DNA from 2 places in the Microbacterium sp. NPDC089695 genome. Region 1 is predicted to be linked to the other one. Evidence: predicted binding sites of a transcription regulator. Region 1 holds the regulator's gene; the other holds the start of a gene.
What was found. Region 1 encodes LexA, which represses DNA repair genes until DNA is damaged. Its sites were predicted from a motif close to TCGAACANNTGTTCGA; they were not measured.

Region 1 (7,328 bases):
GCGCGAGCGACAGGACACGCGCGAGGCCGAGCGCGCGATGCGCCTCCGCAACCGCGTCGGCGAGTGACCCGCGGCGCGCGGAGCGCGCTCAGTCCGCTGCGGTGAAGCCGAACACCCGGCCGAGGAACGCCAGCTCGCGCTCGAGAGCGTCGACGATCGTCTCCGCAGCGCGGAACCCGTGGCCCTCCGTCGGGTACAGCACGTACTCGTGGTCGACGCCGCGCTCGCGCAGGGCGTCGCGGATCGCCTCCGCCTGCGCGGGCGGAACGACGCGGTCCTCACCGCCCTGCATCAGGAGCACGGGCACGTCGATGCGATCGACGTGCGTGAGGGGCGAGCGCTCGACGTACACGTCCTCGGCGTCGGGGAGCGGGCCGACGAGGCCTTCTATGTAGTGGGCCTCGAAGTCATGGGAGTGCGCCGCGAGCATGCGGAGGTCCGCGACGCCGTAGCGGCTGATGCCCGCGGCGAACGTGCCTCCGCGCACGAGCGCCGAGAGGACGGTCCATCCGCCGGCTGATCCACCGCGGATCGCGATCCTGGCGGGATCCGCGAGCCCGGCATCCGCCAGACCCCGCGCGGCTGCGATCACATCGTCGACGTCGACCACGCCCCACTGGCCGTCCAGGCGCTCGCGGTAGTCGCGTCCGTAGCCGGAGGAACCGCCGTAGTTCACGTCGAGCACGCCGATCCCGCGACTGGTGTAGAACGCGATCGCCGCGGATGCCGCCCCTGTCACGTGCGCGGTCGGCCCGCCGTGCACGAAGACGATGTACGGCGGCAACTCGCCCTCGGGGGCGACCTGCTCGGGGTTCTGCGGGGCGTACGCGAAGGCGTGCACCGGTCCGTGCGAGCCGTCGACGAGCAGGGCGGTCGACGGCGGCATCCAGCTCGGGTCGGCCGGCGCGCCGCCGGCGATGCGCTCCACCGCGCCCGCGTCCACGTCCACCGTCCACACGCCGGGTGCGCTGGTCGAGCTGTTGCCCGAGAGCAGGACGCGGGTGCCGGACACGTCGTCCACGCTCACGTGGCCGTCGACCGGCACGACGAGCGGCCTCGCGCTGCCGTCGGGGGAGACGACGACCAGATCGTCGCGTCCGTTCGTGCGCACCGCCACGATGCGACCGTCGGCGAGGGGCTGGAACCAGCGGTTGCCGAGCACCCACAGGCCGTATCCCGTGTCGGCATCGATCGCGGCGGCCGTGACGGGCTCGACGGGCAGCGGACGGCCGGCGGCATCCAGGCGCAGGCGCTGCAGCGCCCATCGACCGGAGGGGTCGTCGGCGTACACGAGCTCGTCGTCGCCGAGCCATTCCGGCTGCAGGGCGGCGCGCGCCGGAGGAACGCTCCGGGTGTCCCGGCCGATGTCGGCGATCACTAGCGAGGCCTCCTGCCACGGCATCCGCGGCGCCGTCCACCCGACCCAGGCGATCCGTGAGCCGTCGGGCGAGAGCGCGGGATGCGCGTAGAACCCTGCGCCCTCCGCGATCACGGTCAGTGCATCCGCGTCGTGCGCGGCCGAGCCGTCGAGCGGGATCTCGACGATGCCCCGGACGTGCGGGTCGCGCGTCAGATCCTCGCGGACGGCGAAGAGGCGACCGCCCTGCAGGCGCAGCCCGCCGTGTGCGGGACCGGGCGGGGTGAGCGGCTCCGGTGCGCCGCCGCGCGGCATCCGGTGGATGCGCTGGTCCTTCGCATCGACGAAGTACAGGATGCCGTCGTGATCGGCGGTCCATGCGCCACCGCCGTACTCGTGCACGCGCGACCTCGCGCTCCACGGAGCGGGCAGGACGATCTCGCCCGTCGAACTGCGCACCGTGACGCGGCCGCCCTCTGCCGGCACGGATTCGCCCCACCACACGTCCGCGCCCACGAAGCGGGCGCCGTCGATTCGCGGAGACGCCGTCGCGATCGCCGCGGGGGAGAAGGGCGAGGACCAGGTGCCGTACGGTGCGGTCATGCCCTCGAGCCTAGGCGGGACGCGGACCCCGCGAGGTGCGAGCGGTGATCAGACCGCGCGGAGGACCGCGACGACCTTGCCGAGCACGACGGCCTCATCGCCGAGGATCGGCTCGAACGCGGAGTTGCGCGGCAGCAGCCACGTGTGGCCGTCGCGGCGGCGCAGCACCTTGACCGTGGCCTCCCCGTCGAGCATCGCCGCGACGATCTCGCCGTTCTCGGCACTGCTCTGCGAGCGGACCACCACCCAGTCGCCGTCGCAGATGGCGGCGTCGATCATGGATTCGCCTGACACCTTGAGCATGAACAGGTCGCCCTTGCCCACGAGCTGGCGCGGCAGGGGGAAGATCTCCTCCACCTGCTGGTCGGCGGTGATGGGCACGCCTGCGGCGATGCGGCCGACGAGGGGGACCAGCGCGGCGTCGCCGACCGGGGTGGCGACGTCGGCGGGATTCTCGGCGCCGGTGCCGGGGAGGTCGATCAGGACCTCCATCGCGCGCGTCTTGCCGGGATCGCGGCGCAGGTAGCCGCTGAGCTCGAGCTGGCCGAGCTGGTGGGTGACGCTCGACAGGGACTTCAGGCCGACCGCGTCGCCGATCTCACGCATGCTCGGCGGGTAGCCGTACCGGCTGATCGACGTCTGGATGACCTCGAGGATCGCCATCTGCTTGGGGCTGAGGCTCTTCCGGCGGCGAGTGCGCGGCGCCTCGGACTCGGTGGCGGAGTTCTCGCTCATGGTTCTCCTCAGAGGTGCGGTTCCGGCGTCTCGCTTCGAATGTCGGAGGTCCGTGGTGGGGTGTTCGTATCGAAACCGTATCCGAGAAAAGCGCCGATAGGGAATATCTGTTCGAGCGTGTCGTTGGATTCGAGGAGCGGATTTCGAAGAAGTCTTGACAGATGTTCGAATTCGAAGATACCTTCGGAACGTAGCTTCGTATCCGCGGCTCCCGGCCGAGTCGCGAATGCGAACGCTACGCCACCTTCACCGCATCGCGGTCAGCAGAGGAGCACACGATGAGCACCATCACCTTCAGCAGCGCAGCAGTCATCCCGGCACGTCCGGCGACTCGCCTCCGGCTGACGGCGCGTGGTCGCCGCCTCGTGCTCGCGGCCGCCGCCGTGCCCCTTGCTGTCGGCATCGCGTTCGCAGCTCTCAGCGGCGGCAGCGCCGTGGCCTCCAACGAGCAGGTCCCGACGGCTTCGTTCGAGACCATCACCGTGATGCCCGGAGACACCCTCTGGTCGATCGCCGAGAGCGTCGCTCCCGGCGCCGATCCGCGCGAGGTCATCGGCGACATCACGCGTCTCAACTCCCTGCAGGGCGGCGCTCTCCAGATCGGCCAGGAGATCGCGATCCCGGCGGCGTACGCGGACTGACCGCCGAGCGCACGCCCTACCATGGGAAGGGTGACTGCTTCGCTCGACGACCTGCCGCTCCGTGACGATCTCCGGGGCCTCACTCCGTACGGCGCGCCGCAGGCGCCTCTGCCCATCGCGCTGAACGTCAACGAGAACACGCACCCGGTACCCGATGCCGTGGCGAGCGACGTGCTGGATGACATCGCGGTCGCATTGCGCGACGTCAACCGCTACCCCGATCGGGAGTTCACCACCCTTCGCGAGGGGTTCGCCGAGTACCTGGGCCACGGGCTCGATGCCTCGCAGATCTGGGCAGGCAACGGTTCCAACGAGGTCCTGCAGCACATCCTGCAGGCGTTCGGAGGTCCCGGCCGCACGGCGTTCAGCTTCGCGCCGACGTACTCCATGTATCCGCTCATCGCTCAGGGCACCGGCGCGAGCTGGGTCGCCGGCACGCGTCAGCCCGACTTCACGATCACTCCCGACGAGGCGGCGGCGCAGGTCGTCGAGGTCGACCCCGATGTCGTGCTGCTGTGCGCGCCGAACAATCCGACGGGCACGCCGCTCGGCCTCGACGTGATCGAAGCGGTCTACGAGGCCGCGCGCGGCATCGTCGTGGTCGACGAGGCGTATCAGGAGTTCGCTCCGCGCGAGGCCCCCTCGGCTCTCTCCCTGCTCGACGGCCGCCCACGACTCGCCGTGTCGCGCACCATGAGCAAGGCGTTCGCGTTCGCCGGCGCGCGCGTCGGGTACCTGGCCGCCGATCCGGCGTTCATCGACGCGCTGCGTCTCGTGCGGCTGCCGTACCACCTGAGCGCGCTCACCCAGGCCGCGGCGACCGCCGCTCTCCGCAACGCCGACGTCATGCTCGGGATGGTCGACGAGATCATCGAGCAGCGCGACCGCATCTCGGCGACGCTCGAAGCACTCGGCTACGCGCCGTACGAGTCGTGGTCGAACTTCGTGCTGTTCGGAGGGGTCTCCGATCCGAAGCGCGTGTGGCGGGAGCTGTACGACCGCGGAGTCCTGATCCGCGACGTCGGCCTTCCCGGGCACCTCCGCGTCACGGCAGGCACCGAGGCCGAGACGACCGCGTTCCTCGACGCCCTCGCATCGATAGGATCGGCTTCATGAGCAGCACCGCCCAGAACCCGCGCACCGCGAGCCGCACGCGCAGCACGTCCGAATCGACCGTCGAACTCGAACTGAACCTCGACGGCACGGGCGCCAGCCGCATCGACACCTCGGTGCCGTTCTTCGACCACATGCTCACGGCGTTCGCGAAGCATTCGCTCACCGACCTCACGGTGCGCGCCTCCGGCGACACGAACATCGACGCGCACCACACGGTCGAGGACATCTCGATCGTCCTCGGCCAGGCGATTCGCGAGGCGTTGGGCGACAAGTCCGGCATCGCCCGCTACGGCGACGCCCTCGTGCCCCTCGACGAGGCTCTCGCGCAGGCAGTGGTCGACATCTCCGGTCGCCCCTACCTCGTGCACACGGGCGAGCCCGCGGGTTTCGAGCACCACCTGATCGGCGGCCACTTCACGGGGTCGCTCGTGCGCCACACCTTCGAGGCCCTCGCGTTCAACGCGGGGCTCACGGTGCACGTCCGCGTGCTCGGCGGTCGCGATCCCCACCACATCGCCGAAGCCGAGTACAAGGCGTTCGCCCGCGCGTTCCGTCAGGCGAAGGCGCTCGACCCGCTCGTCGACGGCATCCCCTCGACCAAGGGCGCCCTGTGAGCCGAAAGCCCCGCGTCGCCGTCTTCGACTACGAGTCCGGCAACGTGCACTCGGCCGTCAAGGCGCTGGTCGCCGCCGGAGCGGATGCGGTGCTCACGCGCGACCGCACCCAGGCGCTCGAGGCCGATGGACTGCTCGTCCCCGGCGTCGGCGCGTTCCAAGCCGTACGCGATGCTCTGCATGAGCACGGCGGTGACGAGATCATCGACCGGCGTCTGGCGGGTGGTCGACCTGTGCTGGGCATCTGCGTCGGCATGCAGGTGCTGTTCGCCCACGGGGTCGAGCGAGGCCATGACACCGAAGGTCTGGGGGAGTGGCCCGGCGCCGTCACCGAGCTGAACGCCCCCGTGCTTCCGCACATGGGGTGGAACACGGTCGAGCCCGGTGCCGACTCGGTGCTGTTCCGGGGCATCGAACAGGAGCGCTTCTACTTCGTGCACTCCTACGCGGCGCAGAAGTGGGAACTCGATGTCATCCCGCCGTTTCCGCAGCCCGTGCTCACCTGGGCGACGCACGGCGACCCGTTCCTCGCCGCCGTCGAGAACGGCCCCCTCTCGGCGACCCAGTTCCACCCGGAGAAGTCCGGCGAGGCGGGCATCCGGCTGCTCCGCAACTGGATCGGCAGCCTCGGCGACTGATCGACGGGGTTCGCCGCCCGCGGCTCAGAACCCGCGGGGGCTCAGAACGCGCGGCTCAGAACCCGCGGGCGACGGCCGCCGCGGCCGACAGCCAGGCCTCCTGGGTCGGGGTCGCGAGTGCACGCAGCCGCAGATGCCCGTCGACCATCTCCCGGTCGTAGGGGATCTGCACGACCTCGCGCGCGAGCGGCTGGTAACCCGCGACGACCTCGGCGACTTCGGCAGATGACGCCTTCGGGTCGGCCTGGCTCACGATCACGACCGACTGTCGCGCCAGGTGGGCCGACCGCTCGTCGCGGTCCTCGAGGGCCTCGAGCAGGAGCGCACCCGCCTCGGCGTGATCGTCACGCGTCGTCGTGGCGACGACGATCTGATCGGCGCGGTCGATCATGCGCAACCACATCGGGTCGGACTCGTCGTTGCCCGAGTCGATGATGATGAGCCGGTAGAACTTCGCCGCGACCGCGTGGATCGCATCCACATCGGCAGGACTCAGGCGGTTCTCGTGCGCGAGCCTGATCGGCTTGGAGCGCAGCACGTCGTACTTCTCCTGCGGCTGGTGGTGAACGAAGTGCGCGAGGTCGGCGGACTGTCCCTGAGCGCCCAGGAGTCGCTGCGTCTGCGGCAGGAGCTCGAGGAGAGTGCGATCGTGAGCGCCGGTCTCGGTGCGCCAGCCGAGGGTGCCGCGGGTCTGATTGTTGTCCCAGGCCAGTACTCCGGCTCCGCCGAACTGGGCGAACACCGCCGACAGCAGCACGGTCGCGGGGGTCTTTCCCGCGCCGCCCTTGCCGTTCACGACGGCCACGGTGCGGGGCCCTGGCCAGTGGCGGCTCACCGCATGCTCGTCGTCACGGGCGGCGCGCTCGCTCGCGTTGGGGCCGAGAGAGAATCCGATGCGGTTGAGGAAGCCCCGACCTCCCCGGCGGGCGGGATCCTCCCGCGGATCCTGCTGCAGGAAGGAGCGCCGTTCCATGCCCTGCTCGCGCTGGAGTCGTCGTGAGGCGGCTGCGCCGTCGACGGTCGGAGCCGCGGGTGCAGGACCGCCCGCCGTCGCGGCGACGCCGGACGCCGCCGGCATCGCGGGTGCGGTCGGGGCGCCGGCGGTTGCGGTGAGGCCGGGAGCTGCAGGGACGCCGGGTGACGCGGGCAGCGGAGGCGTCGTCGGAATCCCGGGCACGCTGGGTGCGGCGGGTGCGGCGGATGCGGCAGGTGCAGCGGATGCGGACGGCGATCCCTGCGCGGGTGGAGACGCCGGACGCGGGACCTCGATCAGGGGCTGTGCGCCTGAGCCGGCAGGGGATGCGGGCGTGGCGGGCTGCTGCGGCGCGGACGGACGGTTGGCCGCCGCTGCCGCTGCGGCACGCGTCGTCGGCGCCGAAGGAGCGGTCGCCGTGGTCGGCGAGGACGAATCGGGGTGCGCGGGCCGCACCGGCACCGCGGCGGGCTGCGACGCAGACGACGGCGCGACGGGAGACTGTGCGGGAGCGGGCGCCGGAGAGCCGGCCTGCGCCGGGGCGGCGGGAGCAGGCGGAGCAGCCGGGGATGCAGGCGCTGCCTGCGGGGGAGCGGGACGCTCCACGCCCACCTCGTCGAGCGCCGGTGCATCGGGAGCCGCGACCGCAGG
Region 2 (7,328 bases), 120 kb from region 1:
CCACTTAGGGTAGCCAAACCTAACTCTCTCCCCTGGCGTGTCGTCCCGGTCAGCCGATCTGCTCGGTGAGCTCGAACCAGCGCAGCTCGAGCTCTTCGATCTCGGCCTCCTGCTCGCCGATCTTCTTCATCCGCTCCCCCAGCCCGGCATAGTCCGACTGGTCGTGCTCCGCGAGCGCATGCTTGGCCGTGTCGACCTGCTGCGTGAGCTTCTGGATGCGACGCTCCAGCGCCGAGACCTCCTTCTGCGCGGCGCGCAGCGCGGCGCCGTCCAGTCCGGGCGTCGCCGGCACGGCATCCGCTTCCGACGCCGTGGGTGCCGCCGCGGGTGCCGCATCCTGCAGGTGCCGCAGACGCAGGTACTCGTCGACCCCGCCGGGGAGGTGACGCAGGTGGCCGCCCAGGATCGCGTACTGCTGGTCGGTCACGCGCTCCAGGAAGTACCGGTCGTGACTCACGACCAGCAGCGTGCCCGACCACGAGTCGAGGAGGTCCTCGATCGCCGCGAGCATGTCGGTGTCCATGTCGTTCGTGGGCTCGTCGAGGATCAGCACGTTCGGCTGGTCGAGGAGCACGAGCAACAGCTGCAGCCGGCGCTGCTGACCGCCGGAGAGGTCCTTGACCGGGGTCGAGAGCTGCGCCGACGAGAAGCCGAGCCGCTCGAGCAGTTGCCCGGGCGTGAGATCCTGCGCCTTCGATCCCGCACCCATCGTGTACGAGGTCCGCAGCCCGGAGATCACGACGCGCACCGGGTCGTTCCAGTGCTGCTCGAGCTCGTCGAGACGCTGCGTGAGCGTCTTGACCCTGACCGTGGTGCCGCGCTTGACGCGCCCCTCGGTCGGCTCGACCGTGCCCGCGATGAGACCGAGCAGGGTCGACTTGCCTGCGCCGTTGACGCCCAGGATGCCGGTGCGCTCACCCGGCGCGATGCGCCACTCCACGTCGCTGAGCACGCGCTTCGTGCCGCCGCCCTCGACCGGGTACGCGACCCCCACATCCAGGAGGTCGACGACGTCCTTGCCGAGCCGCGACACCGCGAGCGACTGCAGGGAGACCTTGTCGCGGATCTCCGGCACATCCGCGATGAGCTCGTTCGCCGCGTCGATGCGGAACTTCGGCTTGCTCGTGCGGGCGGGGGCTCCGCGGCGCAGCCACGCGAGCTCCTTGCGCGCGAGGTTCTGCCGTTTCGCCTCGGTCGCGGCGGCCATGCGGTCGCGCTCGACGCGCTGCAGGATGTACGCCGCGTAGCCGCCCTCGAAGGGCTCGACGATGCGGTCGTGCACCTCCCAGGTCTCGGTGCAGATCTCGTCGAGGAACCACCGGTCGTGGGTCACGACGAGCAGGGCGCCGGAGTTCGCGGGCCAGCGCTTCTTCAGGTGACCGGCGAGCCAGGTGATGGCCTCGACGTCGAGGTGGTTGGTGGGCTCGTCGAGCGCGATGACGTCCCAGTCGCCCGCGAGCAGGGCGGCGAGCGCGACGCGGCGCCGCTGCCCTCCGCTGAGGGAGCCGATGCGGGCATCCCAGGGCAGTTCGGACAGAAGTCCCTCGATCACGTCGCGGATGCGGGCGTCGCCGGCCCACTCGTGCTCGGGGGTGTCGCCCACGACGGCCTGGGCGATCGTGAGGTCGTCGTCGAGCGTGTCGGCCTGGTCGAGCACGCCGATCGTCGTGCCGCCGCGCACCGTGACGCGGCCGGAGTCCGGCTCCTTGCGCCCCGCCAGCATCCCGAGCAGGCTCGACTTACCGTCGCCGTTGCGGCCGACGATGCCGATGCGATCGCCTTCCTCGATGCCGAGGGTCACGGAGTCGAACACGACTCTCGTCGGGTATTCGAGATGCAGGGCCTCAGCCCCCAGAAGATGTGCCATAGCGTCTTCCAGGGTAGTCGGGCGGGGCGTTGGTCCGGCCGGCGTCAGCGGGTCTCGGCGAGCGCCCGGAGGATGTCGAGCTGGCCCGTGTTCCAGGCGAGCTCGTCGAGCACGTGCGTGTAGAGGCTGAGCACCGTGCGCGGATGACGCCCCGTCACGACGTCGTCGAGGTCGAGCCCTGCGAGGTTCGCGCGCGCGTGCTCGTGGATCTCGCGGCAGTGCGCGGTCACCGACGCGATCGTGTCGGCCTTCCGGGTCTTCCACGAGTTCGCGGTCGCCACCGAGAGCCCGAGCTCGGCCCGCGGACGACCCGTGATCGCCTCGCCGAACCACACCCCCTCGACGTACGCCGTGTGTCGCACGACCCCGAGCACCGACGGCCTGCCGGGGACGACGATCTCGCGCGCCTGTTCCTCCGTCAGCCCGTCGAGGCTGCCGAGGATCAGCGTCCGGCACTGCTCGATGCGCGCCTCGAGGTCGTCGCGCGTCGTGACGCCGGAATCGGTCTTGTGACGGTGCGTCATCGCATCCTCCCTGAAGTGACGGCGGCGGATGACATGCTCATCGCCCCACCGCGTCGAGGATCTCACGGACGACGGCGTCGGGGTTCTCCTCGGTCAGCCAGTGTCCTGAGTCGGCGAAGCGATCTACGGCACGCAGGGCGGACGGATGCACCTCGCCGCGTAAGCGCGGGTGACAGGGTACGGTCGCGTCGGTGCGGCTCGGAGCGGTTCACTACTCGCATATCGGCGTACGGGACAAATCTGTTCGAATTTTTGTTCGAATGTCGGCGGTCGATGATTGGCTGTTCTCATGACAGCACTGATCGACGCGACCGACGCGCAGATGACCGCTCTCGCGGATCTCGTCGCGACGATGGATGCTGCGGAACGGACGATCTCGTCGATGCATGCCGCACGCGACGGACTTCTCGCGCTGGCAAACCGATTGGCAATGGATATCGCGCGACAGGGAGATCACCCCGACCGCGGAGATCATGCGATCCGGTCGGTCGCGGCAGAGCTGGGCGCGGTGCAACGCGTGAGCGATCGGACGATCGAGCGCCGCATGGCGGACGCCTCGCTCCTCGTCGACCTCTTCCCGACCGTGTGGGCCGCGCAGGGCGCCGGCCGCATCAGCCCCGCGCACTCGCGGGTGATCGTCGATGCCGGTTCGCACCTGGTCGACGACGTCGACCGTGAGGCGTATGCCGCGATCATGGTCCCCCTCGCCGAGGAGGAGTCCCCGAACCGGCTGCGTCCGCTGGCCCGTCGCGTGGCGGAGCGCTTCCTCACGCGATCGATCGATGAACGGCATCGAGACGCTCGAGCGACGCGCCGCGTCTGGATGACCGACGGCGACGACGGCATGGCCGCACTGCACGTGCACGCCCCGGCCGTGCTGGTGCACGGCATGTTCGACCGCCTCTCGCAGGCCGCGCACGCGGTGCGCGACGAGAACAGGCGTCTGGCCCGCGAGAGCGCAGGCCAGGGCACGAGCGCGGTCGACGAGCGCACGGTCGACGAGATCCGCGCCGACCTGTTGACAGATCTCCTGCTCACGGGAACGCCGAGCGGCCACGACACCGCCGATGGGATGCTGGGCGCGATCCGCGCGCGCGTCGAGATCACTGTGCCCGTGCTGACGCTCCTTGAAGATCGCCCCCAGTCGAGCGGAGATCCTGCCCGCGAGTCGCAGGTCGAAGACGCGCAGAGCGACGACACGCAGACCGACATCGCCACCGCTCTCACGGACACGCCCCTCGATGGTTCCTTCGATCCACGCGCGACGAGCCCGGCGCTCCCGCCAGCGGAGCTCGACGGAGTCATGCCGGTCGATGCCGAGACGGCTCGGGTCCTCGCGGGCACGGCGAGCGGATGGGACCGCGTACTCACCCACCCGATCACCGGTCAGATGCTCGCTGTCGACCGCTACCGGCCGAGTGAGCATCTTCGACGACACCTACGGGCGCGAGATCGACGGTGTCGATTCCCCGCGTGCGGGATCGCCGCACGGAAGTGCGACCTCGATCACAATCACGACGCCGCCACCGGCGGAGAGACGCGAGACACGAACCTCGCGCAGTTCTGCCGACGGCACCACGTGCTGAAGCACCACTCCCCGTGGCACGTCGAACAACGGAACGGCGGTGTTCTCGAGTGGACCAGTCCCACGGGGCGCACCTACATCGACACGCCGCCGCCACAGAACACCGTCACGTTCACCTCGGCGGCGACAGACCTCGCGCCGTTCTGACAACGCCGCTCTAACGCGCGCTTCCTGAAACATACGTCGGCGCGTACGACTCGCTCTCCACACTCACGTCGATCCCCGTTTACCTCACGATCCCTGCGGAAAACGCCGTCACGACCCCACCCCACCCCACCTCGCCTCTACCGTGGCGCGATGACCGCACTTCACGACATCCGAACACCATCCGCGACACGATCGCCTCGGCTCACCGCGATCGGCGCCGGGCTCACGCTCGCCATCGCTGCCGCCGTCACGCTCACCCTGTCGGGATGCACACTCGCGTCCAGAGGGGAGCCCGTGACAACGCCCACCGAGGTCGCCGAGAACACCGAGAACACCGATCCAGCCGAGGCAGCCGAGGCAGCCGAGGCAGCCGAACAGGTCTACCGGTCGTACACGAAGGCGATGAACGACGTCGACTTTCGCGACCCGACCTCATGGGTACTCTTCGGCGGACTCACGAGCGAGAACATGCAGGTGACAGATTCAGCCCAGCTGACGTTCGCTCACGCCCACGAGCTCACGATGTTCGGAGAGATCAGCATCGAGCGATTCGAGGTCCTCGACATCCGATCCGACGGATCCATCGCGGCGATGGCATGCCTTGACACGTCGACCGTCGCGTTCGAAGGGGCGACGGGCGCGACCGCTCCCTACGGCGACGTACCCGATGCGCAGCGGGTCGAACTGAGGTTCATCGTCGAACACCGCAAGCTCGTCCTGGATGCTGCAATCACCACACCCGTTGCCGACTGCTGACCACACGCGCCGTCAACACGAGAACAACACAAGAGTCAACGCGGAAGAGCCGCCCGGGTCTGACGACCCGGACGGCTCCCGCACTGCACAACGTGCTTACTGGTACGACTTCACGATCTCGAGCAGGCTCGGGACGTTCGCGTACGCGTCGGCTGCGTTCTCCTTGGTGACGATCACCGGGTCGAGCAGGTACGACGGGACGACCTTGGAGCCGTTGTCGTAGGACTCGGTGTCGTTGACGTCGACCTCTTCGCCCTTCTGAAGCTCGCCGACCATCTTGATGGCCTGCGCGACGAGCAGCGTGGTGTCCTTGTTGATCGTGGAGTACTGGATGCCCTCCATGATCGACTTCACGGACTCGACCTCGGAGTCCTGACCCGTGACGACCGGGACGGGACGACCGGCCTGCTGCACCGAGGTGATGATGGCGCGGGCGAGCGTGTCGTTCGGCGAGAGGACGCCGTCGAGCACAGTGTCACCGCTGTACGAGCCGGTGAGCAGCGTGTCCATGCGGTTCTGGGCGTTCTCGGCGAGCCAGCCCTCGGTCGCGGTCTGGGCGAGCTCCGTCTGACCCGAGACGACCTTCAGCGTGCCGTCGTCGATCTTCGGCTGCAGGACCTCCATGGCGCCGTCGAAGAAGACCTTCGAGTTGGCGTCATCCGGCGAGCCCGAGAACAGCTCGATGTTGTACGGAGCGTCGTGGCCCGCACGCTCGGCGAGACCGTCGAGCAGGGCCTGGCCCTGCAGGTTTCCGACCTTGAAGTTGTCGAACGCGACGTAGTAGTCGAGTGCGTCGGTGTTCTCGATGAGGCGGTCGTACGCGATCACGTAGGCGCCGGCATCCTTGGCCGCCTGCACCTGGGTCGCGAGCTGCTTGCCGTCCTTCGCGCCGATGATGATGACCTTGGCGCCGTTGGTGACCATGGCCTGGATCTGGTTCTGCTGCTCGGCGACCGTGTTGGTGGCCGGGGCGTACTGGACGTCGGCCTTGAAGCCGGCCTTCTCCAGTCCGTCGGTGAACAGCTGACCCGCCAGGACCCAGTTCTCCGAGGTCTTGTCAGGCAGCGCGACACCGATCGTGGCGTCGGCGGCGAAGCCCGCAGCGGCTTCCTCGCCTCCCGATCCCGTGTCGCCGCCACGCTCGGCCGAGCAGCCGGTGAGCGCGAAGGCAGCCGTCGCGACGAGCGCTGTCGCGGTGACGATGATCTTCTTCATGTGATCTCTTTCTCTGATGTGTGACGGATCCGGCGCGTGCTGTGCGCTTGAGGAACCGCTTACTTTCCGCTCGTCTTGTCGACGGGTGGGGCTTGATAGGTCTTGTTGGGCTCGAACGTCTCGGTCGCGGCCTCCTGCTGGCGGAAGCGGCGGGTCATGAAGCCGATGATCGAGGGGCGGCCCTGCTGCTTGTTCCAGACGTCGATGCCGACCGCGATGAGGAGCACGAGGCCCTTGATCATCGAGACGACGTCGGCGCCCTGGCCGAGCAGCGCGAGGCCGTTGTTGAGGAAGGCCATGACGAGACCACCGATGATCGAGCCGATCACGGTGCCGATGCCGCCGGCGACGGCGGCGCCACCGATGAACACCGAGGCGATCGCGTCGAGCTCCCAGCCGGTGCCGTCGTTGGGTCCGGATGCCTGCGAGCGGGCGACGAAGATCATTCCGGCGAGCGCCGCCATGACCGACATGTTCATCATGACGAAGAAGTCGACCCAGCGGTCCTTCACACCCGACAGGCGCGCGGCCTGTCGGTTGCCGCCGACGGCGTAGATGTGGCGGCCGAACACGGTGTTGCGGGTCACGAACGAGTAGATGATGACGAGCGCCAGCAGGATGATGCCGGGGACGGGGAAGCTCGTGCCGGGACGACCGGTCGCGAACATCCAGCCGGCCGCGAGCACGACGATCGACAGCAGCACGACCTTGACCGTGCTGACCCACACGGGCGCGCTCTCGGAGCCCATCTTGTGCTGGATGCGGCGGGTGCGGATCTCCCAGAAGATCAGCCAGGCGACACCGAGCAGAGCCAGGATCATGGTCGGCACGTTGAACGGCAGAGGCAGTCCCACCTCGGGCAGGTAACCGGTGCCGATGTACTGGAACCCCTTGGGCACCGGAATCGTCTGCGCATCGCCGATCCACTGCTGCGCTCCGCGGAAGAACAGCATGCCTGCCAAGGTCACGATGAACGCCGGGACCCCGACGTACGCGACCCAGAACCCCTGCCACGCTCCGACCAGAGCTCCCACGCCCAGGCCGAGCACGATCGCGAGCGGCCAGGGGAGGTTCCACTCGGCCATCGACTTCGCGACGATGATGCCGGTGAACGCCGCGACCGAACCGACCGACAGGTCGATGTGCCCCATGATGATCACCATCACCATGCCGATCGCCAGGATCAGGATGAACGAGTACTGGTTGATGACGTTGATCACGTTGCCCGGCGTCA

Region 2: a site for LexA is predicted at 2,636-2,651, ahead of ACIPYT_RS15360 (DUF222 domain-containing protein). Genes of this name have one in related genera too.

Annotation. Positions count from the first base shown of each region.
Region 1 covers NZ_JBIVHG010000003.1:35,473-42,800, reverse strand. The annotation lists gene smpB (SsrA-binding protein SmpB) at 1-67, shown strand, start outside; gene ACIPYT_RS14770 (prolyl oligopeptidase family serine peptidase) at 89-1,960, opposite strand; gene lexA (transcriptional repressor LexA) at 2,009-2,695, opposite strand; gene ACIPYT_RS14760 (LysM peptidoglycan-binding domain-containing protein) at 2,974-3,336, shown strand; gene ACIPYT_RS14755 (histidinol-phosphate transaminase) at 3,358-4,452, shown strand; gene hisB (imidazoleglycerol-phosphate dehydratase HisB) at 4,449-5,066, shown strand; gene hisH (imidazole glycerol phosphate synthase subunit HisH) at 5,063-5,704, shown strand; gene ACIPYT_RS14740 (AAA family ATPase) at 5,760-7,328, opposite strand, start outside.
Region 2 covers NZ_JBIVHG010000003.1:155,766-163,093, forward strand. The annotation lists gene ACIPYT_RS15350 (ABC-F family ATP-binding cassette domain-containing protein) at 50-1,867, opposite strand; gene ACIPYT_RS15355 (DUF664 domain-containing protein) at 1,912-2,391, opposite strand; gene ACIPYT_RS15360 (DUF222 domain-containing protein) at 2,681-4,123, shown strand; gene ACIPYT_RS15365 (hypothetical protein) at 4,274-4,879, shown strand; gene ACIPYT_RS15370 (substrate-binding domain-containing protein) at 4,976-6,094, opposite strand; gene mmsB (multiple monosaccharide ABC transporter permease) at 6,154-7,328, opposite strand, start outside.